Regions from separate parts of the Arthrobacter sp. 05T410 genome, predicted to be linked through region 2. Evidence: riboswitches for the same ligand, from Rfam matches in the RefSeq annotation. Region 2 holds a riboswitch; each other region holds the start of a gene.

Region 1 (9,851 bases), on a different contig from region 2:
GAAGATCTCCAAAGCAGTGATCCGCACGGTGCACGGCCTCGGATACCAGATCGGCGAAGCCCATGAGTGACGGCCGGCCGGCCGGCGGAAATCCGGACCACTCCATCCTGCGCAAGGCTTCCCTCAAGGTCGCGGTGCGGATCAGTGCTGCGTGCGCGGTCATGGTTCTCGGGCTGCTCGCCGCCACGGCGCTGTACCTCACGAACCAACTGGCCCATCCGGAAGTGCCGGGCTCGGCGGCGGCCGGGACGGCCTACACCTACCTGGATTCCAAAGACGTCCTCGAAGCCATGATCATCGCCGGGGTGGCGGGAATCCTGCTGGCCGGAATCGTCGGGTGGCTCAGTGCGCGCAGCGCGATTCGTCCCCTCAGTGATGCCCTGGCAAGGGAGCGGCGTTTTATCCAGGATGCCAGCCACGAATTGCGCACGCCATTGACCATCCTGGACACCAGGATCCAGCTGGCCCAGCGCAACACTGTGCCCGGCTCCAGGCAAAGCCACGACCTGGCCCGGATCCGGGAGGACGCCGCGACGCTGACAGGGATTGTCAACGAACTGCTCCTCGCGGCAACCGCGGAGGCCCCGGACCGTTCCTCGCCCCCTGCCGACCTCGCCGACGCTGCCGCCAGCGTCGCCGGCAGCCTCCAGCAGGTGGCAGAGCAGCGCCAGGTGCGTCTGGAATTCTCTGCCGATGCCCGGCCGCTGGCCCGGATCGAGAAGAATGCGCTGCGGCGTGCCGTGCTGGCCCTAGCGGACAACGCGCTGGCCCACACGCCTCCGGGCGGCCGCGTGTCCATCACGACCTCAATCGAGCAGAAGCGCGCCGTGATCACGGTGGCGGACTCCGGGACCGGAATCACCGGCGTCGATCAGGCCCGGATCTTTGACCGGTTCGTGCGGACGGCCGGCACCGGCACCTCACAGGGACAGCGGAGCTTTGGCATCGGCCTGGCCCTGGTCCGGGAGATTGCCGTCGCGGCCGGGGGCACCGTCGAGGTGGCCGCGACGGGCGACGAGGGAACCGTCATGAAGTTGATGCTTCCGCTCATGGGCAGCGGGAATCCCTGAGGTCCATCCGCCGGGGAAAGATATGCCATCGGGATCCCGGACTCCCGAATGCGAAGACAGGAAAGACCGGCGGTCGAGTTGCCCCCAAGGGAACTCGAGCGCCGGTCTTTCCGGACTGTCTGGCCCCGGGTCGGGGCCGTGCGGCTTAGGCGCGGACGAACGTCACGCCGCCGGTCGCGGTGAGCCAGGACAGCGGGTGGACCATGGTCTGGTTCTTGCCGTTCATGCCGCCACTGACCACCTGGCCGTTGCCGGCGTAGATGCCGACGTGGCCGGACTGGACCACCATGTCACCGGGCTGCGGCGTCGCCACAACGGTTCCAAGGCCAAGGAACGCGCGGGGACCGATGTCGCCAACGGGCTTACCCGCGGCGCCAAGGGCCTTTTCCACCATGGCGGTGCAGTCCTGGGTGATGCCCACCTGGCTGTAGGCGGCCGAGAGCATGATGGCGTTGCGTCCGCCCGCGGCCGGCGCTGCAGCCGGCGCTGCAGCCGGAGCTGCTGCCGGAGCGGCCTGCACCTGGATGACCGGCTTGGCCGGAGCCTTGGGCGCTGCCGCCGGGGCTGCAGCGGGAGCCGGAGCCGGTGCGACGGGCTGTTCGATGACCGGCGCGGCAACAGAATCCACTGCGGGGCGCTCGAAGCTGATCTTGACGCTTGAATCGGCGCTGACGGGGGCACTGACCTGTCCGGTGACGTCGACGGTCGACGCCGGAGCAGAGTCACGCTGCACGGGGGCGGTGGCGGCGTTGGCGGCCATTCCGCTGGTCAGGACCAGGCCGGATGCGGCGGCGAGGACGGCGGCATGGCGCGCAAAAGTATTGACTGAAGTCATGAAAAATGTAGCCTCTCCCAATGCCTGCGAGGTGAGCTGTCGGATTCGGATGGGAGGCACCCGGCCGCACTCCCGGGCCCGTCGTTGCGGGCACTGTGCGGCTTCACCCCAAGACCTGCATATCAGCAGATCAAAAGTGGTTTCCCCGTCTCTGCCGGACGTTGATGCGAGTTACCCCCGGGCCGCGGCAGAGTTAGGCAATCGGCTGGGGAGCGCCCGTATCGGAGACAACAGGCACTCATCAACCGTAGCGCGAACCGCACCCGAAAGTCACATTCAGGTAACGGAGCCGTGATGCCGGGCCGCAATTTGCCCATAGGGCGGCGCCGTTTCCGAACATAGGATGATGCCATCAGCACCACCGGAAGCGGAGGCCCGAAAATGAACAGCCATTGTGTCGCCATCTGCCAGTTGAGCACTCAGCCCCAAGAGGATTTCGACGTCAACACCGAGCTGCTGATCCTCGACGGCGGGGACGTCCACGTGAGCACATGGGACGCGGAACCGCGCGACGGGGGTTTCGACGAGCACATCCTCAATGACCGGGTGGACGCGCTCGGGTACATGGTTGTCAACGACTGGGCTTTCCTGGACGGCAAGGCCTATGCGGTGGTGGAACGGCGGTCAGGCCCGACGCCGGCCGGCCGCCGCGAACCGTGACCTTCCTGTCGCTGGCGCTGATCGCCGTCATCGCCTTGGCTGGACCCCTGCTGGCCCTGCCGGCGCGCTGGCACTTGCCTGTCATGCTGGGTGAGCTGCTGGCCGGCATCGCGATCGGGCGCTCAGGCCTGGCCCTGGTGGACCCCGCGGACCCGACGTTCACCCTGCTGGCCAATATCGGGTTTGCGCTGATGATGTTCGTGGCAGGCACCCACGTTCCCGTGCGGGATCCGCACATCCGTGGCGCCCTCGGCAAAGGCTCCCGCCGGGCGATGGTGGCCGCAGCGGCAGCGGTGGTGATCGGAACCGGCATCGGACTGCTGTTCGGGACTGGACATGCTCCCCTCTACGTCGTGCTGCTGGCCTCCTCGTCGGCCGCCCTGGTGCTTCCAATCGTCGATTCCCTGCGCCTCGGCGGGCCAGATGTCGTCGCTATGACAGCGCAGGTGGCAATAGCCGACACAGCCTGCATTGTGGCGTTGCCGCTCCTGGTGGATCCGCCCCACGCAGTCCAGGCGGCGCTGGGTGTCCTCGCGGTGACCGGGTGCGCGGTAGTGCTCTTTGTCGGCTTGCGCTGGCTGGAGCGCCAGGGAATCCGTCGGCGCGTGCACCGGCTCTCGGAAAGCCGCAAGTTTGCCCTGGAGCTACGGATCCAGCTGGCCGTGCTCTTCACCCTGGCCGGTGTCGCGACGTGGAGCAATGTGTCTGTGATGATGGCAGGCTTTTCTTTCGGCCTGGTGATGGCTGCGGTCGGCGAACCGCGGCGGCTGGCCCGGCAACTGTTCGCGCTCAGCGACGGCTTCCTGGGTCCGCTCTTCTTCGTGTGGCTGGGTGCATCGCTGACTCTAAGGGACCTGGCCGGGCACCCGGACATGATGGCCCTCGGCCTGTTGCTGGGGGCCGGGGCCCTGCTGGCCCACGCCGACCTGGCTTTCCTGGGACTCCCGCTGTCGCTCGGGGTGTTGTCGGCGGCCCAGCTTGGCGTACCGGTGGCTGCGGCGAGCATCGGCACGCAGCTTCAGGTCCTGCTCCCGGGCGAGGCCGCGGCCCTGCTGGTGGGAGCGCTGGTCACCATAGCCGCGGGCGCCGTCGCCGGGTCACGGGCGGCGAGGACTTTCGCGGTCCCGGCAAATGCCGGCGGCAAGTCCGGAAATTCCGGCAGCGCCGTTGGGCAGGGCGATCCGGGGGGTCCGAAGGCCTGACAGTCCGAATGTCTAAATGCCTGGGCCAAAGCCGAGCCGGCGGCGAAATTTCGGAGGGTCATTCTCCAATTGACGTGAATTGCAGCTCCGGCCTCCACTTTGCCATCTCTGCCTGGACCCGGGAGACGGCATCCCGGACTGCTGTGCCGTCGGCGTCGAACGTCCCGCCCGGCTCGCCGAGCACCTCGTTGGCGTGCCGGAGGAACCTGTCCCAGTCCCCCGCGCCCGCGCGCAGCGCCAGCAACGGCGAGAGAAGCGCGGCCCGGCGCAGCCAGGCATCGGGCTCGCGCACCCACCGGTCCAGCACGCTGTCGGCCCGCACCCTGGCCAGAACATCGAGTCCGTCCACCAGGGGCCCGACGACGTCGACGGCGAGCGGATCCACAAGGTCCCGCACCCGCGCCTGCCGGATGAAGCCCTCCAGCCGGGTGAGGTCCGAGTTGGTCAGCAGCTTCACGTTGGCCTGCAGCAGGACCACGGCGGCCAGCCGGCGCTCGAAAACCGGCGCGGCCCCCGGGCCGGAGCCTCCGAGCGCGGAGCCCCACAGTTCGGAACTCAGCGCAGTGACCTCATCGCGGGACAGCCCGGGATAGCGGCGGCCGGCATCCCGGACCGTGCCGCGCACGGCCCCCACGGACGTGCCGTAGAACCGGAGGCCGCTGCCCGCCGGCTCCGTTTCCAGCCGCGCCTGAAGCTGCTCAGCTCGGCGCCAGGAAGCTTCGCGCTGCAACGAGAGGTCGATGAATTCGCCGGCATCACTCACCTGTCCATTCTTTCCCCTCGCGGCTCGCGGCGGAAACGCGGTGCCAAGCCGTCCTGGGCGGTGGGCCCGGACCATCTGCCTAGACTGAACTGGCAAGCCTCCGATCGAAAGCGGTTTACGCAACCATGCACACCAAGCTGACACTCGCCATCGCACTTTCCGCCATGACGCTGGGGGTGGCAGGGTGCGCTGCCCCTGCGCCATCTACCGCACCGTCGCCTGAGTCACCTGCGGCATCCGCGGCGCCGGCCCCTGATTTCGCATTAGACATCACGGGGGCGCCCGGCCGGATCGCCCAGGCCGGCCTCACGGTGCTGACGGCGGAGGGCAACGTGGACCACTATCACGCACATCTGGACGTGCTGAAGGACGGCAAGCCCATCGCGGTGCCGGCCAATATCGGCATCACCACCGGAGCTGACCACAGGGCCAACGGCATCTCAGCACTGCACACCCACGACACCACGGGCGTGGTCCACATCGAGTCCCCCACCGCCGGCCAGGTCTTCACACTCGGGCAGCTCCTGACGGAGTGGGGCGTCCTCGGTGGCAACGGCGCCCCCGGCACCGGCGGGGGTTCGCTGGATGGCTGGACCGTTTACGTGAACGGCCGGAAGTTCGACGCCGGGATCCGGGACCTACCGTTCAAGGCGCACGACGAGATCGTCCTGTCCTACGGCACCGCGCCGGCGACGATCCAGGCCTCCTACGATTTTCCGCCCGGAGAGTGAGTTGACCGGAGAGTGAGGTGACCGGGGGCGACGGCGGGCGGCATGCCCCTACCTGCACAACTGTGCAGCAGTCTCCCCACGCAACCCCAACTGGCACCAGCGCCGTCGAAAAATGCATGCACAAACGTGCATGTTGGAGCGATCCGCGGAGCACCTTCCCTAGCGTGAATTGAGAGACGTGAGTCGGATCACAGCGGGGCTGATCCCCTACCTCACTTCCATTTCCACAGACCGTCAAAGATGACGTGTCCAACCGAAGAGGTAATCCGTGCCATACCCGAAAACGCCCGCAGCACTCGCAGCGCTGGCAGCTGCGACCTCGGCGCTGCTCGGCGCATCCCTGATGGGTGTGCCGGCGGCCCAGGCCGACACCGTTGACGTTTCGCCGCCCGGCGCGAATGACTGGTCCTGCAAGCCCTCGGCAGCCCACCCCTACCCGGTGGTCCTGGTGCCGGGAACCTTCGAAAACATGGCGAAGAACTGGGCGACGATGTCGCCGGCGCTAAAAAGCCAGGGCTACTGCGTTTTCGCGCTGAACTACGGTGCGACCAACGGCGTCGACGCCACGGGCCCGGTGGCAGACTCAGCCCGTCAGCTCGCCCCGTTTGTCGACAACGTACTGGCCTCAACGGGTGCCAGGAAAGTTGATCTCGTGGGCCACAGCCAGGGCGGCATGATGCCGCGCTACTACCTCGGTTTCCTTGGAGGCGCGGACAAGGTGAACCACCTGGTGGGCATCGCCCCGTCCAACCACGGAACCCGCGGGCTCATCACGCCGACACCGGACGCCGTTCCGCCGGCCACCTCAGTGGGAGGGTCGAATTGCCAGGCCTGCGCCGACCAGCAGGCAGGTTCACCATTCCTCACCGAGCTCAACTCCATTGGCGACACGGTTCCTGGTCCGGCCTACACGGTGATCTCCACGACGCGCGACGAGGTGGTGACGCCCTACCCCAGCCAGTTCCTCGCCGGCCCGGCCCAGCAGGTCACCAATATCACCATCCAGGACAAGTGCCCGGCAGACGTGATTGACCATGACCAGGCGCCCAACGACCCCGTCACCCAGCGTCTCGTGTCCGACGCTCTTGGTCAGCCGGCCGGCCGCCCGGGCAACCCGGCGTATCAGCCCAGCTGCGTGTAGCGCGGCACCCCGGGCGGAGGCGGCATGCGGAACGTCCCGGATCCGGGAGGTTTGCGGGCTGAGGTAACGGTCCGGTAACGTTGGCGGCTGGCCGTGAGGCCCGGCCCGAATGCAGGGCCCCGGACCGCCCCTTTGCAGGGCCCCGTTGCGCCGTTCGGCGTCTGCTCGCCCATGCCTTGCGGCAGGGGCCGGATGAAACTTCCCGCATTATCCGCCGCCCAGGCAGCGTCGGTTGTGCGTGCCAGCCACGAAAGCCCGGAGGGGTCCGTTGTTCAAGAAAACACCGCTGTTCAATAAATCAACGTTCAAAGATGCACGGCCGAAGGCACGCTCCACGGCACCACAGCTCAACAAAGTAGCGATTGCGCTGAGCCTGGGCGCACTGTCCCTGACCGGCTGCAGCGCCGGTCCCACGACGGGCGCCGCAGCCGTTACACCGGCCACCGGGGCCGCGCATTCTGCTGCGGGCTCCACGTCCCCGGCGGCAACCCAGGCCGCGCATCCTGCCGCGAAGGCCCCAGCCTCGGTGGCCGCAGCACCGAAGCCGGCGGCCCCCAAGCCTGCCACCAGCACCACCGGTGCACCTGCGGCTCCCGGAACCGATGCGGCACCTGCACGGGCCGCCGCGCCGGTCGCGCCTGCGGCTGGCGCCCAAGCGGCAGCCGCTCCGGCGCCGACGGCGGTAACGGCGCCCGTCGCTGCCCAGGCTGCCGTCGCCGCGACCGGCGACGGTTCCCAGGCCGCCACGGCACGGGGCTGGGGTTCGGTTGTCGCGGGTGACGAGTTCTCCAAGGCCGGCGCCCCCGACTCCACCAAGTGGAGCGTCTTCAAGGGATCCGGACATGCCGGCAAGGGTGTCAGGAGCCCGCAGGCCTGGTCGGTTGCCAATGGCGTGGCCACAGTCAGCGGCGACTCGGCCGGCACCACGGGCGGCATGTCGGCTAAATTTGCCCAGCAGAAATACGGCAAGTGGGAGACGCGCATGCGGACCAGCGCCCGGGACCCGGAGTACCACCCCGTGCTGATCCTGTGGCCCAACAACAACACCTCCCCCAACTGCGCCGAGATCGACTACGCCGAGGGCAGCACCAACACCGCACAGATCAAGTTCTTCCTGCACTATGCCTGCGGCGGCTCGAACTTCCAGACCACGGCGGCCAAGACGATCGACACCACCCAGTGGCACAACTACGCAGTGGAGTGGACCCCGGCCGGCATCACCGGTTACATCGACGGCGTCAAGACCTTCTCCGACACGAACCCCGCGCACCTGCCCTCCGTGGGCATGCACCAGACACTGCAGCTGGACTGGTTCCCCGACGGGTCGGCCACCAAGCCTTCACAGATGCAGGTCGACTGGGTCCGCGTCTACAAGTAGGACCGGCAAATCGCCAGGCAGCCCCGCGCCGTACTGCGGCGCGGGGCTGCCTTGGTGTTGGCCGAGGACGCGCCGCTACAGGCGGCAGGACTCAAACCCCTTGAAGTTCCCGGGCGGCTACCGCTGAGACCAGCATCGAACCGGCTGCCGTCACGGCGTCGACCACCGGAACCCCGAGCCGGCGGCGGAGCACGTCCGCCATGCCGATGCTGCTCAGGCCCGTGCTGGCCTGGACGATCATGTCGGCGCCGGCGTCAACCAGCATGTGGGCCGCGGCGAGGGCGTCGAAAATCCCGGCAGGCATGAGGAAGGCGTCGGGTGTTTCGATCCTTCCCTGCCCGTCAATGAACAGCATGCGTTCGCCCAGTGCATCCGAGATCGGGCCCGGTACGTGTGCGCCGAGACCCAAAACTCCAATCCGGCCGCCGAAGGTCAGAGCCGCGGCCGCGGCTGCGGAGCCCGCTCCGATGACCGGGATATCCACGGCTGCCCGGGTGGCGGCCAGCCCGGGGTCGGAGGCGCAGCTGATAATCAGGGCGTCAGCGTCCCCCGCCATGTCCCTCGCCAGGCGGACGACCTTGGGGGCCGCAGATTCGAGCGACGCCTGGTCGTAGACGCCGGACGGCTGGTCCGGAATACAGCGGGATGTGACGGTAAATCCGAATGCTTCCTGGAGGAGTTTCCCGTGGGCGTGGAGCAGGCGTCGGTCCGACGTCGTCATCACCCGGATCAGTCCAACACGCATGGCGTACTACCTTTCGAACGGGTTCGTTGGTGCGAGGCTACCCGGCGAGTATTTCCGCGTCTTTTCGGGCAGATGACCAACACAAGCGCTGCAGCGGATACGCCCCGTGGCGCCGGCGGCCGTTAGCATTCCGCGGGCAGCGTCACCGTTCCTTGTGCATGAAACTTGGCGAAAACTTCGCTCCCGTGTGGGGTTGGCGGCCCGGCGTCGTTGTAGGTTTGTCACGGTGGCCCGTCTTAGGACCCGGGTACAGTACCCGGGATTGGGGGAAGGCGGCAGGCCGGTTCCGGACTCAGCCGGAACGATGACCAAAGGAACAGCCATGTCGGTGGAGCCGTCGTCCACTCCAGGACGCCTCGAAGAACAGGATCCCGAGAACTTGGTATCCGGTGCGGAACATGCCGCATCTGCCGCCGGAATCCGACATCAGGCCGCCAGAATCATTGACGCCGTCCTCGACGACAGTGCCCCGGAACAAGCCCGCGCACGTGAGCTGCTGCGCCAGCAGCTGGCTGCGCATCCCGGACATCCGGAACGGGCCCTGCTGGAGCACCTTGCGGCGTTGAAGGCTTTGGACGGGCACCGCGAAATGACGTCGGAGGCTGCCGGCCCGTTCCGGCCGGAATTTGCCTCGGGCGAGTAAGCGCAACGCTTACTTGTAAACGCGGATCCAGTCGACCTGCATCTGGCTGGGTTTGGTGGGCGTCCCGTTGGGAAACCAGTCCAGTTGCACCGTCTGGTGCATGCCTACCGTGGGCTGATGCGCCGGGTTCGTGTCCACAAACCACAATGACCCGTCGACGTATCCCTCGATCCCGGCGGGGGTCCACTCGAGCGCATAGTTGTGCCACTGTGTGGTGTCGATCGTCTTGGCCGCGGTGGTCTGGAAGTTCGGGCCACCGCAGACGTAGTGCAGGAAGAACTTGATCTGTGCGGTGTTGGTGCTGCCCTCGGCGTAGTCAATCTCGGCGCACGTGGACGAGATGTTGTTGTTCGGCCACAGGATCAGGACGGGGTGATATTGCAGATCCCGCTGGCCAATTTTCATCCTGGCCTCCCAGCGGCCGTACCGCTGTTGGGCAAACCTGGCGGACATGCCGCCGGTGGTGCCCGCGGCGTCGCCGCTGACAGTCAAGACTCCGCCGCCTACAACCAGCGCATCCGGACGCCGGATCCCCTTGCCCGCGTGCCCCGGCCCCTTGAAGACCTTCCATTTCGCGGGGTCAGGCGGCCCGGCGTAACTGAATTCGTCCCCCGCCACCACTGGGCCCCAGCCGCGGACGACGGCGGCCTGCGTCCCGTCGGAGACGGCGGCTTGCGTCCCAT
Region 2 (9,851 bases):
GGATACCTCCGGGCGGCCTCCCTGCTGGGTGTCGCCCCGGCCGATGCGGTGGTGTTCGAGGATGCCCCGGCAGGCATTGCCGCGGGCATCGCCGCCGGCGTCCGGACCGTGGCCGTGGGGCCCAATGCCGGCGAACTGCCGGACGGTGTGCTGCACATTCCCGACTACTCCGGGGTGGCCGTGACCACACACGTCACCGGCGCCGGCCTGCGCACCCTGTCCTTCACTTTCTAGCCCCCACCTTCTAGCCCGCCGCTGCCCGGCCCGGACCTGACGGCGGCGCCCGCCTACCCGGCCAGCAGGTACACGCTGGTCCCGCCCACGGTCCGGGCGGTGAAGTTGTCCTGCACCCAGGCGGCAATCTGCGCGGCGTCGTTGGCTCCGCTTTCGCCCTGCATCAGGCGCCCGGCAATGAAGTAGTGGATCCTGCCGTCGGCCACGTATTGCTGGAACTGCGCCAGGGTCGGTGCGGGGTCCGTGCCGTTGAACCCGCCCACGGCCATCACCGGGAGCTGCGTCGCCAGTTGGTAGCCGGCGGCGTTGTTGGATCCGACGACGGCGGCGGCCCACGTGTAGGTCCCGGCATCTGTCTGCAGCGCGGCCACGAGCGCCGCCGACGGCGTGCTGGCCCCGAGCAGGCCGCCCATTCCGCCCGCCCCTGGTCCGCGGCCTGTGCCTGTGCCTGTGCCGTTGGCCGTCGTGGCACCGCCGAAGCCGCCTCCTGCCGCGCCGCCGAGGGCCGGCGGTATCCCGGCCCCGCCCCGTCCGGACACGGCCGGCCCGGCGCTGACAATCGAGCCGCTGTGGGCCGTGGCCGCGGTGGACAGCGAGTAGGCCAGCGGACCGGCGAGGGCCGCGGCGACGGCGAGCGCCGCCGTCGTTCGCGCCACCGTCTTGGACGCCATCATCCCCGTCCCTTTCACCCCCGCGGCCCCCTTGGCGCCCGGGGCCCCTGCGGCCAGCACGAGGCCGGCGGCGGCGAGCGCGCCCAGCAGCGTCACCCAGCGCAGCCACGGCATGTACGCCGCGGTGCGGACCAGGAGTTCGGCGGCCATGGCGCCGGCCGCTACGATCGCCACCGCGAGGACGGCGGCGGCCACGGGCTGGTTCCGCCGCTGCCAGAGCAGGACGCCGCCGAGCCCGGCGAGCCCGGCGATCCCGGGCGCCAGCGCCACCATGTAGTACGGGTGGATGATCCCGGCCATGAAGCTGAACGTCAGCCCGGTAACGGCAACCCAGGAGCCCCAGATGATCACCGAGGCCCGTACCGGGTCGGTGCGCGGCGCGCGGCGGCCCAGCCAGAGCAGCCCCGCTCCGAGCAGCAGCGCCGAGGGCAGCAGCCAGGCGATCTGGCCGCCGAACTCGCTGTTGAAGAGCCGGAACAGCCCGGGCGTGCCCCAGCCGTTGCTGCCGCCCACACTCCCGGTTTCATCGCCGTTCAGCCGGCCCAGGCCGTTGTAGCCCAGGGTCAGTTCCAGGATGGAGTTGTTCTGCGAGCCGCCGATGTACGGGCGGTCCGCCGCGGGAATGAGTTCGACGGCGGCCAGCCACCACCCGGCGGCGACGGCCATCGCCGCGCCCGCACCGAGCAGGTGAAGAATGCGTCTGCCTGCCGCTGCCGGCGCCGCGAGCAGGTAGGCCACGGCGAAACCGGGGACAACCAGCAGGACCTGCAGCTGCTTGGTGAGGAACCCGAAGCCCAGCAGCACCCCGGCGAACAGCAGCCAGCGCACGCGCGCGTCCTGGATGGAACGCAACACGGCGTAGGCGGCCGCGGTCATGAGAAGCACCAGCAGGGCGTCGGGGTTGTTGAACCGGAACATCAGCACGGCGACCGGTGTCAGGGCCATGGCCGCACCGGCGAGGAGCCCCGCGCGGTGGGCCAAACCGGCGTCGGCCGTGGCGGGGGCCGCGGCCCGGCGGACGGCCAGATAGACCAGCCAGACCGTGCCGACCCCCATGAGCGCCTGCGGCACCAGGACGCTCCAGGAGCTCAGCCCGAAGATCCGCACCGACAGGCCCATCACCCACAGCGACGCCGGCGGCTTGTCCACGGTGATGGCGTTGGCGGCGTCGGAGGAGCCAAAGAACCAGGCCGCCCAATCCTGCGACCCGGCCTGGGCCGCCGCGGAGTAGAACGCGTTTGCCCAGCCGGAGGCGCCGAGGTTCCACAGGTACAGCACGGCCGTGGCCAGCAGCAGCCCCGCCAGTTCCAGCCGCATCCGCAGGGCCGGGGCGCCAAGGACGGCGCGCGTGCCGCCGGCAGCCGGGGGCTCCAGTCGCCGACGGCGGTCCCGGGCTTGCGGCCGCGGCCGCCCCGGCGTGCGGGCCGGCGCCGTGTCGGGGCGGGAGCTCAGGGTGTCAGTCATGGCGGTCTACGCTCCCAGTTTGTAGACGGTGGCGTTGCCCACGGTCTGGGCCTGGTAGTTGGCCGCGACCCAGGTGGCGACCTCGGAGTTGCCTCCGCGGCCCCCGCCCATGCCGCCCATGCCGCCGGAAATGAAGTAGCCGATCTCGCCGCGGTCCACCATCGCCTGGAACTGTGCGAGCGTCGGGTAGGGGTCGCCGCCGTTCCAGCCGCCGAGCGCGATCACGCTGGTGCCGGTGGCGAGTTCCAGGCTCGCGGCCTGGGTGGCGCCGGAGACAATCGCGGACCACTTGGCGCCGGAGGACTTCAGCAGCGCGGTCAACTCCGCCGAGGACGTTTCCCCGCCGGGGCCGCCGCCCATGCCGTCACTGCCGGTCCTGCCTGCCGCCCCGAAGCCGCCGCCCATCGCGGACGCGGTGGGGCCCGACGTGGGGATCGAACCGGAATGCGGCTGGGCGACGGTCGCCAGTGTCCACGCGGTGCTTCCGAGCCCGCCGGCAAGCAGGCAGAGGATCACGACGCCGGTCGTGGCGGCCTTGCGGAACCGCGCCGGGAGAGCCGCCATGCCGTCCGCCCGCAGGAGCAGGGCCGCGGCGGCGAGCACGCCCAGGACCACGATGATCACCCGGAGCCCGGGAAGCCAGGACGGGTCGCGGCCCAGGAGCACGGCGGACCAGACCGAGGTGGCCAGCACCGTCACGGCCAGGACAACCCGGGCGGGCCAGTAGGCCCGGCCCCGCCACAGTTCCAGGGAACCGATGCCGGCCAGCGCCGCGATGGCGGGCGCCAGCGCCACGGCGTAGTACGGATGCACGGTGCCGCTCATGAAGCTGAAGATTCCCGCAGTGATGACCAGCCAGCCGCCCCACAGCAGGAGCGCCGCACGGGTTTTTGAGGTCCTGGCCTCGCGCCGGGTGAACCACAGCCCGGCGGCCAGCAGGATCAGGGCCGCCGGCAGCAGCCAGGACACCTCGCCGCCGAAGCTGGTCCCGAACATCCGGGTGATCCCGGCCGCGCCGCCGAAGCCGACGTTTCCGTTGCCTCCCGGGCCGCCGGCGTTGCCTCCCAGGTTTCCTCCGCCGGGCATGCCCCCGCCTGACCCGGTGATCCGGCCCAGGCCGTTGTAGCCGAACGTCAGTTCCAGGAAGCTGTTGGTCTCCGACCCCGCCATGTACGGCCGGACCGAGGCCGGCGTCAGCTGGAACAGCACAACGTAGCTGCCGGCAACGACGGCGATCCCGGCGGCGGCGGCCAGCAGGTGCAGGAGCCGGCGGCCGAGGGTGGTGGGCGCCGCCCACAGGTAGGCCAGGGCCAGCCCGGGAACGATCAGGAAGCCCTGCAGCATCTTGCTCAGGAACGCCAGGCCGATGACCGCGCCGGCCGCGGCGAGCCACTTCCAGCCGGCCTTCTCGATGGCGCGGGTGGTGAGGTAGGCCGCCAGCACCAGGCACAGGGTGAGCATCGCGTCCGGGTTGTTGAACCGGAACATCAGGGCGGCCACCGGGGTCAGCGCCAGGGCGCCGCCGGCGAGCAGGCCCGCGGCCGGCCCGGACACCCGCTTGATGGTCAGGTAGAGAAGCCCGACGGCGGCCACTCCCATGAGCGCCTGGGGAATGAGCATGCTCAGGGCCGAGAAACCAAAGATCCGTCCCGCGAGGGCGGGAATCCAGAGTGCGGCCGGGGGCTTGTCCACCGTGATGGCATTGCCGGCGTCGAGGGAGCCGAAGAGCAGCGCGGTCCAGTCCTTGGTCCCGGCCTGGATCGCCGCGGCATAGAAGGAGTTGGCGTAGCCGGTGGCCTCCAGATTCCACAGGTACAACGCCGCGGTGACCACCAGGAGCAGCGCTGCCGAGGGCCGCACCCAGCGGGGCTGCGGTCCGAACAGCAGCCGGTCCCGGCGGCCTTGGGTGGCCGGCGCCGGGGACGCGGGCAGATGGGGCGCCGTCCCGCCGTCTCCGGGAACCGGGTGTGGCTGTTCCTCGGCGGCCGGCGGCCTGCCGGCCGGGGAACCGCCCTGGGCTCCGGCGGTGGGGCTAATGGTTGCCGTCATTTACTTGGCCTTTTCTGTGCGGGAGAGGGAAGGATCGGGGGCGCCGGGCGCCGGAACGGCAGCGGCGGGCCTGTGGCGGAAAACCACCAACCGGAAGAGCAGGAACTTCACGGCCGTGGCGGCCAGGTTGGCGGCGGTGACCGTGAGCAGTTCAAGCCAGCGGTCCGGGGCCGCTCCCGACGCGGCGTGAACGAGGGCGAGTGCGCCCGAGGTCAGGGCCAGCCCGATGCCGAAGACCAGCAGCCCCTCAAAATGGTGGCGAGCCGCCTGGCTGCCGCCCTGGATGCCGAACGTGAAGCGCCGGTTGGCCGCAGTGTTGGCCACGGCGGTGGTGAGCAACGCGAGGAAGTTTGCCAGCTGCGGGTCCATGAACCCGCGGCAGAGCAGGAAAATCGCCAGGTAGGCCAGGGTGGAGGCCACCCCGATGCTGCCGAAGCGGACGAGCTGTCCGAAGAGGCTTCCGCCGGGGCTTTGTTCCTGTGCCCGCGAGGCGGCCGGCAGCGGTCCGCGGGCCAGGGCCGCGCGCAGGTCGGGAACCGGGATCCTGCCCGAGACCAGGTCCCGGCTCAACCGTGCCATGCCGCGCAAGTCCGCGAGGGCCGTCTGAACGATGTCCACGCTGGAATCCGGGTCGTCGGTCCAGTCCACCGGGACTTCGTGGACGCGCAGGCCGCACTTTTCTGCCAGGACCAGCAGCTCGGTGTCGAAGAACCAGGCGTTGTCCAGCGTGTGGGGAAGCAGTTGCCGGGCCACGTCCGCCCGGATCGCCTTGAAGCCGCACTGCGCGTCACTGAAGTGGGCGCCCATGAGGGCCTGGAGCAGGAAGTTGTAGCTGCGCGAGATGAATTCCCGTTTGGGTCCGCGGACCACGCGGGAGTTGCGGGTCAGCCGTGTCCCGATCGCCAGGTCGGAGTGCCCGGAAATGAGCGGGGCAAGGAGCGGGCCGAGGGCCGCCAGATCAGTGGAAAGATCCACATCCATGTACGCCAGGACCGGCGACGGCGAGGCCAGCCACACCTTGCGGAGTGCGTTTCCGCGGCCCTTTTCTGCCATATGGACCACCGTCACTTCGCGCAGCTCGCGGGCTACCCGTTCCGCGGCCTTGAGCGTTCCGTCGGTGCTGGCGTTGTCCGCCACGGTGATCCGGAAGGAATGCGGGAAGGCGCCGAGCAGGTACGCGTGGAGCCGGCGCAGGCAGGCCTCGAGGTCCCGTTCCTCGTTAGAGACCGGGATGGTGACGTCCAGCAGGGGCGTGCTGGCGCGCGTATCAATGGCCGTGCGCCGGCCGCCGGGGCCGGTCAGGGCCCCAGCGATCGGGCCCGGGACGGGTGCGTCGGCCAGCGCAAGCCCCGAGGGTGCCCCGGGGGCCGCCGGGCCGGCCGGCGTCGCCGTGGAGCGGGGCAGGGTTCCTGTGGCCTGGTCTGTGAATGTCATGGCTCAACTTTCCCGGCGGCCCATATGAAGGCTTTAGGGTCAAGCTGTGCGGGGGCTGTGGAAGTCCGGGCCGCCGGGGCCGGTCCGGCCGTGGAGACGCAAAGAGGCCCCGGATCCATGCGGATCCGGGGCCTCCAGGGCGGGGGCGGCTAGTGCCGGTTTAGTACCAGTTGTGTGCGTAGTGGAAGTTCAGGGCACCGCAGGGGGAACCGTAGCGCGACTTGACGTAGTTCAGGCCCCAGTTGATCTGGGTCCGGTAGTTGGTCATGTAATCGGCGCCGGCGCTCGCCATCTTCGAGGCGGGCAGGGACTGGACCACGCCGTAGGCGCCGCTGCTGGCGTTCGTGGCGGTGGTCTTCCAGTCGGATTCCTTGGTCCACAGCTTGTGCAGGCACTGCATCTGGCCGGGTGCCCAGCCATAGCTTCCCAGCTGGGACGCGGCGTAGGCCTGCGCGCCGGCGGGGTCGTCGACTGCGACCGGCGCGGCTGCCGGTGCCGGTGCCGGAGCGGCTGCCGGTGCCGGAGCGGGGGCTGCCGCGGGAGCCGGAGCAGGTGCGGGGGCTGCCGCGGGTGCCGGAGCAGGTGCTGCCGCGGCTGCCGGTGCGGCAGCAGCGGGCGCGTGGATCAGCGCTTCGGCTGCCTTAACCTCCGAGATCTGGGGAGCCACGTTCTTTTCCGTGGCAGCGGTCGGCCCAGCCACCTGGACCCGCTCGAAGTTGAGCTTGGCCAGCGGGTCGGCGATCGTGGCCGTCTGGCTCGCAACATTCGCCGTGTGGGCGCCCGGCTCTGCCGCCTGGCTGGCGGCGCCGCCACCCAGCAGCAGCGCGCACGCGGCGGTGACGACGGCGGCACGGCGGCCGGTTACACCGAGCCCGGCGGCGAACCGCGACAGGGCGGATGCCTGCTTGACCGGTTCGGCGCGGTGGCGCGACTTGGCGGCGCCAACTGAGCGGGAATGCGAACCGCCGTCAGGGCGTGTTTGTACCTGGAATTCAGTCATGGTGGCCTCTCAACGCCGGCGGAGTTAGCTGTCGGGTTCGGATGAGGTCATCCGGCCGCACGGAACATCACGTGTCGGCTTCACCCCGAGGGCGCATGAAAGCAGATTGCCCGGGAACTCTGGGTCCCCCGCCTCTGCCTGGTCCAGCGGAATCCGGGAAGCGGCAGAGTTTGGCGTCCGTCCGGATATGCGGCACCGATGGCGGCGCACGCTAACGACGCTACAGGACCCGGCCGCTTAAGTCACATTTTGGTAACAGGAGTCACAGTGCCGGGGTGTCGGGTTGCGCCGGGCTCACCGGTCGACCGTCCGGGTCGTTTGCGCCGGCGGCGGCCGTTCCGGTTACGCCGGCGGCGGCGAGGCGGGCAGCCGCACGGCGAACTCCGTGCGGCCCGGCCGGGACGTGACCTCGACTGTTCCTCCGTGGGCCTCCACGATCGACTGGACAATGGACAGGCCCAACCCGCTGGTGCCCTCGGACGTCGGCGCGGCGGTCGCCGTGCCGTGACCTCCGCGGCTGCCGGAAACGGCGCCGGAGGACGAGCGTGCCGCGACCCCGGACCCGACCCTCGCCGTCGCGACGGCAGAATCGGCGGGGACGGCTGCGGGGTTCGACGCCGGATTGGTGCGCGAGGCGTCGGCCCGGGTGAAGCGGGCGAAGACCCGGCCGATAAATTCCGGGGCGATGCCGCTGCCATTGTCTGTCACGGTGACCACGGCGCTGCCGTCAGCCGAGCGCATGACGCCCGTGACCACCTTGGTCCCGGGTTCCGTGTGCTTGCGCGCATTGGACAGCAGGTTGGCGAGGACCTGGTGGAGCTGGGTCGCATCACCGCGCACCACCACGGGCTCGTCCGGAAGTTCCAGCTGCCAGATGCGGTCCGGGGCCATGACTTTCTCATCGCTGACCGTCTCGATGGCCAGTTGGGTGAGGTCGACGTCGGAGATTTTGAGCGGCTGTCCCTCGTCCAGGCGCGCCAGCAGCAGCAGGTCCTCCACGAGCGTGGTCATCCGCTCGGACTGGCTTTGCACACGGGCGAGGGACCTCTCGCCGTCGGGGGTGAAATGCTCGGTCATCCGCATCAGCTCCGTGTAGCCGCGGATGGCCGTCAGCGGGGTGCGGAGTTCGTGCGAGGCGTCGGCGACGAACTGCCGGACCTTCATTTCGCTCTCCTGCCTCGCCTCGAGAGCGTTGGAGACGTTGTCCAGCATCTTGTTCAGCGCGTAGCCCACGCTGCCCACTTCCGTTCCGGGATGGGCCGCCGACGTCGGGACGCGGACCCCGAGCGCCACCTCGCCGGCGTCCAGCGGGAGACGGGAGACCTTGGTGGCAACCTCGGAGAGCTGTTCCAGCGGCTTCATGGTCCGCCGGATCAGGGCCGTGCCGGCGAGCCCGATCAGCACGAGCCCGCCTGCGGACACCACCACCATGGTCCAGACCAGGGAGGCCAGGGTGTTTTGTTTTTCTGCCAGCGGGAGTCCGGTCACAATCACGTCGCCGTACGGTGTTCGCGCCGCCGTGAGCCGGTAGGCGCCGGCCGAAAGGCTGCGGTCCACGGACACGCCGCTCGGGGTGAGGGCCAGGAGAACCTTGTTGTCGGCGGGGGAGAGGCTCTTGACCGCGCCGTCCCCGGCCAGGAACCCGGCCCTGCTGACTTCGCCGTCCACTATCCGTGCGTTAAGCGTCCCGACGCCCTGTCCCCGGGCTTCGAGGGGGTCGGGGCGCCTGCCCGAATCGTCCGAGGAGGGCCGGCCGAACTCGCTCGAACGGTGCGAGGCCTGGTCCAGCTGGGTGTCGAGTTGCCGGGTGAGGAAGAGGTCCATGGAGGCGTAGCTGAACAAGCCCACAGCGCCGCAGATGGCCACGAGCAGCGCCATGGCGACCAGGACCAGCCGGGTGCGCAAATGCCACGTCGACGGGTTGCGCCAGTCGCGTCCGGGGACGCGGGTCATGCCGGAAAGTGAGGGCACGGATCAGTCCGCCGGTTTCAGGACGTACCCGGCTCCGCGCACCGTGTGGATCATCGGGGCGTGGTTGGCGTCGACCTTCTTGCGGAGGTAGGAAATGTACAGTTCCACGATGTTCGCCTGGCCGCCGAAGTCGTAGTCCCAGACACGGTCCAGGATCTGGGCCTTGCTGATGACCCGTTTCGGGTTTTCCATGAGGTAGCGCAGCAGCTCGAACTGCGTGGCGGTCAGGTGCATTTCCTCACCGGCCCGGGTGACTTCGCGGGTGTCGACGTTGAGCACGAGGTCTCCCACCACGAGTTCGGCGGTGTCCATGGCGGCCACTCCGGAGCGCTGGACCAGCCGGTGCAGGCGCAGCAGCACCTCTTCCATGCTGAACGGCTTGGTGACATAGTCATCGCCGCCGGCCGCCAGTCCGGTGATGCGGTCCTGGACGGCATCCTTGGCGGTGAGGAACAGCGCCGGCACCTCCGGCGCGAACGCGCGGATCCTGTTCAGCAGTTCGACGCCGTCGAACCCGGGCAACATCACGTCCAGCACCAGCACGTCGGGGCGGAACTCCTTGGCTAGCCGGACGGCTCCGGGCCCGTCCTCGGCCACGGCCACGGACCAGCCGGCCATCCGCAGCCCCATGCTCATGAGCTCGGAGAGGCTGGGCTCGTCATCCACCACGAGGGCGCGGATGGGGGAGCCGTCCGGATGCGTGAGCTGGGGAAGGTTGTTGGTCATGGAGTGCGAAGTGGCCATGGGGACAACTCTCCGATCTGCCGGTTAGGCGGGGCTTTGGGGACCCTGTGCGGCACCTGTGAATCCCAGCCTAGCGAGCTGGATGCCGTTGCGGGACCGTACGGGCCGCGCCGGCCATGTTCAAACCCCTTTACCGTCCGGCGCCAACGTCACAGGCCGGGCTGTCGGCCCGCACAGCCCAGGCACAGGATCGCTCACCACTCTGGGGTGAACACCGATCCGCACCCTAAAGGAGAAATACCATGAGCGGTCAGCATCCCGGAGCCGGTTCCGGACCAGCCCCC
Region 3 (9,851 bases), on a different contig from region 2:
GAGCTGAATGACGGATCTGATCGATACCACGGAGATGTATCTTCGGACCATTCTGGAACTTGAAGAAGAAAACATCGTTGCCCTCCGCGCCCGCATCGCCGAACGGCTCCGCCACTCCGGCCCCACTGTGTCCCAGACGATCGGCCGGATGGAGCGCGACGGGCTGGTGGTCGTTTCCGGCGACCGGCACCTTGAACTGACGGAAACCGGACGGAAACGTGCAATCGGTGTCATGCGCAAGCACCGTCTGGCCGAACGCCTCCTCGCGGACGTGATCGGGCTCGACTGGGCCTACGTCCACGAGGAAGCGTGCCGCTGGGAACATGTCATGAGCGAACGCGTCGAGCGAAGAATCTTCGAGATGCTCAACCACCCGACGGTCTCGCCCTACGGAAACCCTATTCCGGGGCTTGCGGATCTTGGCGGCGTGCCCAATGGCGCCCCCGTGGACAGGCCTGTGAACCTGCTGGAGGCCATGGCCGGCTACGGGGTAACTTCCCGGGTTACGGTCAACCGGCTCGCGGAGCCGATCCAGGTGGAGCCGGAGCTTCTGGCCCAGCTCGACGAGGGCGGAATCAGGCCTGGCGCGCTTGTCTCGCTGGAGCGGGTGGGGGAGTACATCTCGGTCCGCGTCCCCGATATCGAAGGTGCCCTGGAGCTGCCGCCGGAGGTTGCCGCGCACGTCTTTGTAACAGTCGCCTGACCAGCCACTACGCGCCGGTCATGGGACGACCCATGAGTTGTCCACAATTGCGGTTACGGATTTATTACCGGGCGGCTTAATCGCCTATAGTTAGTGCCCAGTACCGATACCAAAGCGTTACCTGATCCGAAGCCGAGCCCTGCCAGCGGATCAGTCGCAGAACTACCTCCTGGCAGGGGCGGGGGAACCACTTTCGGCTGCTACTTCGGCAGCCTTGGGGTGAAGTCCGTCAGCGGCAAGCAGCTTCCACCGAAGGATCCCCTGGGGATGCATCTGTGCGTGGCTGCTTGCAACGGCGGACCGGGTCTTTGATCTCTCTGACCCGAATCCGACAGCTAACTTCGCAGGCCATCCAGAGAGGAACCGTTCTTGACCACCCAGACCTCCAGGGGCCGTCGCCGCGCGACCGGTCCCGCTCCGGAGCCGCGTCCCGTCGTCGCACACACGGCCGAACGCCCGCGGGACGTGCACCGGGATGAACGCCGTCGCCGTCGCAGTCCGTTCCGCCAGGTCACGGACTTTGCCGCGGCCAGCGGGGTCGGGCAGAAGGCCGGGATCGCCCTGGCCGCAACTGGTCTGGTTCTGACCGTGACGGTCCCCGTCACGAGCCCGGTGATGGCTTCGAATCCGGGCGGGTCCGGCGCGCTCTCCGCTGCCGTGCAGCCGGATGTCACCGCTGCCGCCGCCGCCAAAGTCGACTTCAACCGCACGGCCGTCACCACGAAGGGCGATCCGGACGGGAAACTCAAGCAGCTGCTGAGCGCCCAGTCTGTGGGCACCATCACCCGCGCGGCATCGGCCGGCACCCTGGGTGCGCCGCTCGACCAGCTGGTCACGGCCTCGCCCTTCGGCTACCGTGTCAGCCCCATTACCGGGGGCGCGGGGGAGTTCCACCGCGGTCAGGATTTCGCCGCCCAGTGCGGCACGGCGGTCCACGCGGCCGCCAGCGGCACCGTGACCTTCAACGGCTGGCATCCCTTCGGCGGGGGGAACCGCGTGGTCATCGATCACGGCAACGGCCTGGAGACCACGTACAACCACCTGTCCTCGGCCTCGGTCAAGGTCGGCCAGAAGGTTTCCCGCGGTGACGTCGTCGCCATGAGCGGAACCACCGGCGCCTCCACGGGCTGCCACCTCCACTTTGAAGTGATGGTCAACGGCGATGTCGTTGACCCGCTCGGCTGGCTCTGAAAAGACGATGGGCTGCTCTCAACTTCCTGTGACACGCCGTGATCTGAATGTGACATTGGATCCGGACTGCTGTAGGGTTTGAAGCACGCCAACTTTTCCGAAGTTGGCGCTCTTGAGTGGATTGCCTAGCTCTGCCACCGCTCAAGGTCCGTTCGCATTACATCGTCTGGCAGGGGCGGGGGAACCAATTTTGGCCTTCGAAAGAAGGCCTTGGGGTTAAGTCGTAAAGCTTCCCAGGAAGCAGCGCGGCCGGGTGACTCCCATCCGAATCCGACAGCTCACCTCGTAGGCATTGGGAGAGGCTACTTTCGTGTCTTCACGCCACAATTATGCGCGCATGCGCACCGGCGAGGCTCTGTCGAGCCCGCTGGAATCCACATCACGTGCCGCCCTTGCCGGCGCCCGGATTGGATCACGTTCCGCAGGCTCAATCTCTAGCGAGCCCGGACAGCATGCAGTTTCCGCTTTTGGCGCGTCTTCGCAGTACACCCTTCGCTAAGTAACCCATTTCGGGGCGATCCGGCGTACCCCCAAGATGCCGGAGCGTCCTCAGTCCGTGCCCGAAAGCGCGCGGTCCAAGGATCACGAAAGAGAGAACTTAATGACTACTCGTGCAAACGTTGCACGGCACCGCGCCGAGGTCACCAAGACCAACTCGCTGGCTGTTATTGCTAAAGCTGTCGGCGACAACGCCGGCGGCGTGGGCCGTCAGGCCGCGGTCATCGCCGCAGCTTCCGGTCTGGTCCTGACCAGCGGAATCGCAGCCAACGCTGCTGAAACCAATGTTCAGCGCGAATCCACCTCCGCTTCGGCCCTGGAAGTCCAGTCCGCAGCTCCGGCCACCATCTCGGCCGCTTCCACCATCGCGATCTCCTACGAGAAGCCCGCCGTGACCACCACGCCGGCTCCCGTTGTCGAGGCTCCCAAGCCCGTTGTCAAGGTCCAGGACGCCACGGCCACCCGCGCCGGCGGCACCGAGCTTGGCGTCAGCGGCGGCGTCGCTGCCCAGGCCCCCGCCGGCATCGGAAGCGGCGCAGGCGCGACCATCGCCGCCGCTGCCTACGCACAGATCGGCGTGGCGCAGGACTGCACCGCCCTCGCCACCAACGCCCTGGCCGCGGCAGGCATCCACTACCACGGCTGGCCGGCAGGTTACCTGTCCCTGGGCCGCACCGTGAGCGCCGCCGAGGCACGCCCGGGCGACCTCGCCTACTACCAGAACGGCGGCGTGGGCATGGCTCACATCGCGGTCTACGTCGGCAACGGCATGGCAGTGCACGGCGGCTGGAACGGCGGCACCACCGCGCTGTACAGCGTCAACGTCGGCTCCGGCCCGGTCTTCATCCGCGTCGGCGCCTAAGCACGAACCCCAGCATTCCAAAAGACCCCCGCCTCCCGGCGGGGGTCTTTTGCGTTGCTGTGCAGTGAACTTTCCGCGCCGGGGACCGCGCCGGTGAAAAAACATTCGGTGATCCGGCACTTGAGTGTTTACTCTTGTGTTGTCGATCCATAGCCCGACCATGCAGAGGGCAGCCGGCCCTCGTGCCGCTGGCGGGTGCGGCCGTGAAGAGGTATGCGGATGCGCACTCTCGTTCTGAATGCTGGATATGAACCGCTGGCGGTCATCACCTTCCGCCGGGCGCTCGTCCTTGTCCTGACCGGAAAGGCCAGCGTGGTGGCCGAAGGGGACGACCCCGTGGTCGGCCCCCAGGACATTTTGGGCCGCCCGTCCGTGATCCTGCTGAACCGCTACATCCGGCCCAGGTACAACACGATGACTGCGGTGAGCCGCCGCGGCGTGCTGCGCCGGGATGCCCACCGCTGCGCGTACTGCGGCAAGGCTGCCCACACCATCGACCACATCCAGCCCAAATCGCGGGGCGGGGCCGACTCCTGGGAGAATCTGGTGGCGGCGTGCCTGCGGTGCAACAACGCCAAGAGCGACCATACGCCGGCGGAGATGGGCTGGAAGATCGGTTTTGTTCCGGGCCCGCCAAAGGGTGCCATCTGGCAGATCAAGGAACTCGAGAAGCCGACGCCGGCCTGGGATCCGTTCCTGCTGCCTGAATCGGCTGCCTGATCTGCCCCCTTGCTGATTGATCAGCCGGTGAAGACGCTGCCGGCGCACGTGACGGCTTGTTCGGTGGCCGCTGGCGCCGCGCTAGGCTGAAACGATGGAGTTCGATGCCATCATTCTCGCCGGGGGCCGGTCCTCACGCCTCGGCGGCGTGCCCAAATCCGGGCTGGTCTACGACGGCGCCACCCTCCTGGAGCGGTCACTGCGGGCCGCCGGCGCGGCGGGGCGCACCGTCGTCGTCGGCCCCGACCCCGGGGGCCTGCCCGGCGGCGTCCTGACCTGCCGGGAAGAGCCGCCCTTCGCGGGTCCGGCCGCAGCCATCGCGGCGGGGCTGGCCGCCCTGGCCGCCGATCACGCGAGCCGGCACGCAGCAGCCGCGCCCTATACCCTCGTCCTGGCGTGTGACATGCCCCGGTCGGCCGGCGCGGTCCGTGCCCTGGCCGAGGCGCTGGCCACGTCCGGTGCAGGCACGCCGGAAAGGGACGCGGCCGACGGCGTCATGGCCGTCTCGGCCGACGGCCGGAAACAGCCGCTCGTGGGCTTTTATGGCACGGCCGTGCTACAACGTTCTGTCGCGGACGCCGCGTCCCGGGACCGGCTGGAAAACGCGTCGGTGTTCGCCCTTCTTGCTAGGCTGGACGTGCGGGAAGTTCGCGTTCCCCCGGGTTCCACGGATGACGTCGACACCTGGGATGACGCGTTCGCACTGGGGGTATCCGGCAGGATTCCCGACGGCGGTCCGGGCTCCGGCCCGGCTCTGCACAGCTGAACTCGACCATGGAGGCAAACGGTGAAAAGCCAGGACGAAACACTGGAAGACTGGTGCCGTGCCCTGCTCCAGGCCCTGGAGCTGGACGAAGTTGAGATTGACGTGAATGAGGTCCTCGCCCTGGCCGGCGTGGCCGCCCATTCCGTGGTGCGCCCGGCGGCACCGCTGACCACATTCATTGCCGGCTTTGCGGCCGGCCTGGCCTCAGGCTCCGGGCAGGCCACGGACTCCGTGTCCATGGAGTCCGCGATGGCCGTGGCCCGCCAGCTCGCCAAGGACTACGCAGCCGCCGAAACTTCCGGGGCATGACGGCTGCGGCCCCGGACGGCAACGGCCCCACCACCGCCGCAGGTGGAGATGGCGTCAGAGATGGCGGTGAAGATGGCGTCAACGATACCGGCGGAAATGGCGTCGGAAATGGCGGTGGAGAGGCTCCCGTAGACGGCCCTGGTGGCCCTCACATCGCGGCGCACCAGGATGCAGCGGGCGAAGACACTGCGGACCAGGATGGAGCGGACGAGGAGGCAGGGGACCAGGGCGCCGCGGACCAGGACGCCGCGGACCAGGACGCAGCGGACGAGGACACTGCCGCGGAGCCGCACAGGCACCTGGCCCACACGTGGCAGGAGGCCCGGCAACTCGCGTTCGAGTGCGCCGTTCCCATCCCGGCCGCCCCTGTTCCGCTGCGGCAGGCGCTCGGCCGGACGCTCGCGGCGGACGTCGTTGCCCGGCAGGACATGCCCCATTACGCTTCCTCTGCCATGGACGGCTGGGCCGTCAACGGCAGCGGCCCCTGGATCCTGGCCGAACCCGGCCAGCGTCTGGCACCACATCAGGCCAGCCCGATTGCCACCGGCGGCCTCATCCCGCCCGGGGCCAAGGCCGTGTTGCGCAGCGAAAGCGGCATCATCGACGTCGACGAGGACGGCCTGCCCGTCCTGAAGCTGGGCGGCACCGCGAAGCCGGGAGACCCGCGCAACGGCGACCACATCAGGAAGGCCGGGGAGGAAGCCGCCGCCGGGGACGTACTGATCAAGCGCGGCACGGTCCTGAACCCGGCCCATCTGGCCCTCGCCGCGCTGGCCGGAAGTGACACCCTTCCCGTGCTCGGCAAGGCCGTGGTCCGCCTCGTTTTCACTGGCTCCGAGGTCGTGACGAGCGGGATGCCGGCACCCGGGCAGGTCCGCGACACCTTCGGACCCCAACTGGCCGCCGTGGTGGGAATGCTCGGCGGGATCTGTACCGAAGAAGTGAAAGTCGGCGACACCTACGCCGAGTGGCTCGCCGCCCTCGAGGACACCGATCCTGCCGGTGAAAACCTGCCTGCCGACGTCGTGGTCACCACCGGCGGCACGGGGCGCTCCGGGACAGACCACCTCAGGCGCTCGGTCGCCGAGCTCGGCGGCCGCCTGCTGATCGACGGAATCGCCATGCGCCCGGGCCACCCCGCCGTGCTGGCCGAGCTGCCGGACGGCCGTTACATCCTCGGCCTGCCAGGAAACCCGCTAGCGGCCATGATGGCGCTGTCCACGATCGGTGCCCCACTCCTGGCGGCACTCGGGCACAGCGCGATCCCCCCGCTCAGCGAGGTGCCCTGCGGCTCGACAATTGACGCCGACCCGGGCCGGACCCGGCTCATGCCCTTCCGGCTGCTCTATGGCATGGCATCGCCGGCGCAGCACACCGGCCCGGGAATGATGCGGGGGCTGGCCGCCGCCGACGGTGTGCTGGTGGTCCCGCCCCATGGCGTGCAGCTGGGGGAACTGGTCCCCGCCTTCGCCCTCCCGTGGGGTGCGCCGTTGCCTGACGCGTCGGCAGCGGCCGCCGAACAGAAGCCGGCGGCGAAGCGGACCGCCAGGAAAACCTCGGCCAGTGACGGGCCGGTGGACTGGAGTGCCCTTTTGGGCTGAGTCCTGGCCCGCTGCGCCGGCGCGGAGACAAGGCACGCCGCCAGGATCAGGCACTTACAATGATGGAACCAGCCAAAGATTCAAACAGCCGCTAGCTTCAAACAGCGGCACACTATGTTGCTTAGGAGCACCGGATGGGCCGTGTGACACAGCGCCGCAAGGTGCACAAGATCGTCCTGGACGGGTCCCCGCAGGCCCTCGAATTCCCGGTCCGGCACCGAGAGGACGTCCTTGCCGTCGAGGAACCGCTGGAAATCCGGCTCGGCAACATGTCATTCTCCGTCACCATGCGAACGCCGGGCAATGACTTCGACCTCGTCGCAGGCTTCCTCGTCTCGGAGGGGATCATCTGGGCTCCCGAACAGCTGGTCTCGCTCAGGTTCTGCGCCGGCGAAGACGCCGACGGCATGCAGACGTTCAACGTGGTGGAGGCGCAGCTCAGGCCCGACGTCGTACGACCCGATACCGGACGCAACGTCTTCACCTCCAGTTCCTGCGGCATCTGCGGCACTGACTCGATCGATGCCGTACGGAAGTCCTCGCACTACAGCCCGGCACACGATCCGCTGACCGTCCCCGTCGAAACGCTCGCGGCCCTCCCGGACGCCCTGCGGTCCGCCCAGGAGGTCTTCGAAGTCACCGGCGGCGTGCACGCCGCCGGGCTCTTCAGGATCTCCGACGACGGCTCGGCCGAATTGCTGTGCCTGCGCGAAGACGTGGGCCGGCACAACGCGGTGGACAAGGTGGTGGGCTGGGCGCTCCGCGAAGGCCTGCTCCCGCTCCGGGGCACCGTACTGCAGGTGTCCGGCCGTGCATCGTTCGAGCTCGTCCAAAAGGCTGCCCTCGCCGGCATCCCGGTCCTCGCCGCTGTCAGTGCCCCCTCCAGCCTGGCCGTCGAGCTCGCCGAGGCCAGCGGGATGACACTGGCCGGGTTCAGCCGCGGGACCAGCCTGAACGTGTACGCGGGCCAGCAACGCGTAGCCGTTCCGGCGCCCGCGGCCGGCTAGGGGCAACAGTTGGCCAACGGGTTCTCCGCGGCGTAAGTTTTATCCATCGATTGGAGTCGATCGGACCCCCCAGCGCTGAAGAGGATCACATTGCACGACGACCGCCGTCTTACGGAAGTCCGGCTGGACCGCTTTCTGCGTGACCGGATCGGCCCGGCCGTCTACCCGCGCAGCGTGCCGCTGACGCTAAGCAACTGGGACGCGCCGGACGAACCCGTGCCAGTGCTCGAGGCCCTGCGGCAGGAGTTCACGCCCCAGGAACACGGCGTGGCCTGGGGCCGGCCCTGGAGCACCAAGTGGCTCCGGCTCCGGGGTGAGGTGCCGGACGCCTGGGGAACCGCGGCCGGAACCTCCGTGGAAGTCCTCGTGGACCTCGGCTTCAGCGGCGACCTCCCGGGATTCCAGTGCGAAGGCATTGCCTGGCGGTCCGACGGGACCATCATCAAGGCGATCTCGCCGCGGAACCAGTACATCCCGCTCAAGCTCCTGGGCAGTGGCATGGCCGTTGACTTCTACGTCGAAGCCGCGGCCAATCCCGACTTGTCCCAGAACTGGACTTTCGCCGCCACCCCCTACGGCGACAAGGCGACGTCGGGCAGCGAGCCGAAGTACCGCCTCGGCAGGATCGCCATCGCCGAACGCAACCAGACCGTCTGGGAACTGCAGCAGGACATCCTCACGCTCAGCGGGCTGATGCACGAACTGCCCATGGACCTGCCCCGCCGCCACGACATCCTGCGGTCGCTCGAACGCATGCTGGACATCATGGACCCCGACGACGTTGCCGGGACCGCGGAGGCCGGACGGGCCGCCTTGGCCGGAGCCCTGTCCCGGCCGGCCTATGCCTCGGCGCACCAGCTCGTGGCCACGGGCCACGCCCACATCGATTCGGCCTGGTTGTGGCCGGTCCGGGAAACCATCCGCAAGTGCGCCCGGACGTTCTCCAACGTCGTCGCCCTGATGGACGAGAATCCCGATTTCATCTTTTCGTGCTCCTCCGCCCAGCAGCTCGCGTGGATGAAGGAGTACTATCCGGAGCTCTTCGGGCGCATCCGGGACAAGGTCCGCGCCGGCCAGTTCGTTCCCGTCGGTGGGATGTGGGTCGAATCCGACTCCAACATGCCCGGCGGCGAGGCCATGGTACGGCAGTTCCTCGAGGGTAAAAGCTTCTTCCTGGCCGAATTCGGGGTCGATTGCCAGGAGGCGTGGCTGCCGGACACCTTCGGGTATTCCGCCGCCCTGCCGCAGATCATCAAGGCCGCAGGCAGCCGCTGGTTCCTGACCCAGAAGATCTCCTGGAACCAGGTCAACAGGATGCCTCACCACACCTTCAACTGGGAAGGAATCGACGGCACCCGCATCTTCACCCATTTCCCACCGGTGGACAGCTACAACTCCGACCTCAGTGCCCGGGACCTGGCGCACGCAGAACGGAACTACCGGGACCACGGACGCGGAGGCACGTCGCTGGTTCCGTTCGGGTACGGCGACGGCGGCGGGGGCCCAACCCGCGAGATGCTGGCCGCAGCGCAGCGAACGGCGGATCTGGAAGGATCCCCGAAGGTGCGGGTCGGCTCGGCGGCCAGCTTCTTCAGCCAGGCCCAGGCCGAGTATGAGCCCCTTCCGGTCTGGGTGGGGGAGATGTACCTGGAACTGCACCGCGGCACCTACACCAGCCAGGCCAAGACCAAGCTGGGGAACAGGCGCAGCGAGCACCTCCTCCGGGAAGCCGAGCTCTGGAGTGCCACCGCGGCTGTGCGGACCGGGCACCGCTACCCGGCTGCGGAGCTCAAGCGACTCTGGCGGCTGGTCCTGCTGCAGCAGTTTCACGACATCCTGCCGGGAAGTTCCATCGCCTGGGTCCACCAGGACGCCGAACGGAACTACGCCGCCGTCGAACGGGGACTGGAAGCGATCATCACGAACGCCGCGGCGGCGGCCCTCGGCACCGGCAGCCGGAAATTCCTGCTCAACGCCGCCCCGCACGAGCGCCTGGGCGTGCCGGCCCTGGCGGCTGCTGAACCGGTCCGGCCCGGGCAGCCGGTAGAGGTCACTGAGGACGGCGGCGGCTACATCCTGGACAATGGCATCATCCGTGCCGTGGTGGATGCCCGCGGACTGCTGGTCTCCCTCACGGACCGGGCCACCGGACGCGAGGCGATTGCTCCCGGCGAGGTGGGAAACCTCCTGGAGC

Evidence for each region. A riboswitch is a leader RNA that binds a small molecule or an ion and turns the genes downstream of it on or off. The one in region 2 is predicted to bind cyclic di-AMP.
Region 1: another riboswitch for cyclic di-AMP. It lies ahead of AC1DFR_RS16505 (hypothetical protein); the one in region 2 lies ahead of AC1DFR_RS21285 (aggregation-promoting factor C-terminal-like domain-containing protein).
Region 3: another riboswitch for cyclic di-AMP. It lies ahead of AC1DFR_RS12530 (NlpC/P60 family protein); the one in region 2 lies ahead of AC1DFR_RS21285 (aggregation-promoting factor C-terminal-like domain-containing protein).

The regions. Positions count from the first base shown of each region.
Region 1 is NZ_JBFTLP010000015.1:48,639-58,489, forward strand. Features, by position in the region: gene AC1DFR_RS16495 (response regulator transcription factor) at 1-70, shown strand, start outside; gene AC1DFR_RS16500 (sensor histidine kinase) at 63-1,070, shown strand; gene AC1DFR_RS16505 (hypothetical protein) at 1,216-1,905, opposite strand; cyclic di-AMP (ydaO/yuaA leader) riboswitch at 1,913-2,115, opposite strand; gene AC1DFR_RS16510 (hypothetical protein) at 2,317-2,565, shown strand; gene AC1DFR_RS16515 (cation:proton antiporter) at 2,562-3,767, shown strand; gene AC1DFR_RS16520 (DNA alkylation repair protein) at 3,826-4,530, opposite strand; gene AC1DFR_RS16525 (hypothetical protein) at 4,656-5,261, shown strand; gene AC1DFR_RS16530 (esterase/lipase family protein) at 5,605-6,402, shown strand; gene AC1DFR_RS16535 (glycoside hydrolase family 16 protein) at 6,671-7,780, shown strand; gene AC1DFR_RS16540 (aspartate/glutamate racemase family protein) at 7,872-8,525, opposite strand; gene AC1DFR_RS16545 (hypothetical protein) at 8,830-9,168, shown strand; gene AC1DFR_RS16550 (glycoside hydrolase family 16 protein) at 9,178-9,851, opposite strand, start outside.
Region 2 is NZ_JBFTLP010000032.1:17,942-27,792, reverse strand. Features, by position in the region: gene AC1DFR_RS21305 (HAD-IA family hydrolase) at 1-234, shown strand, start outside; gene AC1DFR_RS21300 (ArnT family glycosyltransferase) at 288-2,369, opposite strand; gene AC1DFR_RS21295 (glycosyltransferase family 39 protein) at 2,376-4,418, opposite strand; gene AC1DFR_RS21290 (bifunctional glycosyltransferase family 2/GtrA family protein) at 4,419-5,852, opposite strand; gene AC1DFR_RS21285 (aggregation-promoting factor C-terminal-like domain-containing protein) at 6,013-6,852, opposite strand; cyclic di-AMP (ydaO/yuaA leader) riboswitch at 6,852-7,011, opposite strand; gene AC1DFR_RS21280 (sensor histidine kinase) at 7,195-8,805, opposite strand; gene AC1DFR_RS21275 (response regulator transcription factor) at 8,827-9,567, opposite strand; gene AC1DFR_RS21270 (hypothetical protein) at 9,810-9,851, shown strand, end outside.
Region 3 is NZ_JBFTLP010000008.1:22,579-32,429, forward strand. Features, by position in the region: gene AC1DFR_RS12520 (iron-dependent transcriptional repressor DtxR) at 8-703, shown strand; cyclic di-AMP (ydaO/yuaA leader) riboswitch at 854-1,068, shown strand; gene AC1DFR_RS12525 (M23 family metallopeptidase) at 1,073-1,894, shown strand; cyclic di-AMP (ydaO/yuaA leader) riboswitch at 2,031-2,200, shown strand; gene AC1DFR_RS12530 (NlpC/P60 family protein) at 2,496-3,254, shown strand; gene AC1DFR_RS12535 (HNH endonuclease) at 3,474-3,974, shown strand; gene mobA (molybdenum cofactor guanylyltransferase) at 4,069-4,740, shown strand; gene AC1DFR_RS12545 (DUF6457 domain-containing protein) at 4,762-5,049, shown strand; gene AC1DFR_RS12550 (molybdopterin molybdotransferase MoeA) at 5,046-6,650, shown strand; gene fdhD (formate dehydrogenase accessory sulfurtransferase FdhD) at 6,785-7,657, shown strand; gene AC1DFR_RS12560 (alpha-mannosidase) at 7,748-9,851, shown strand, end outside.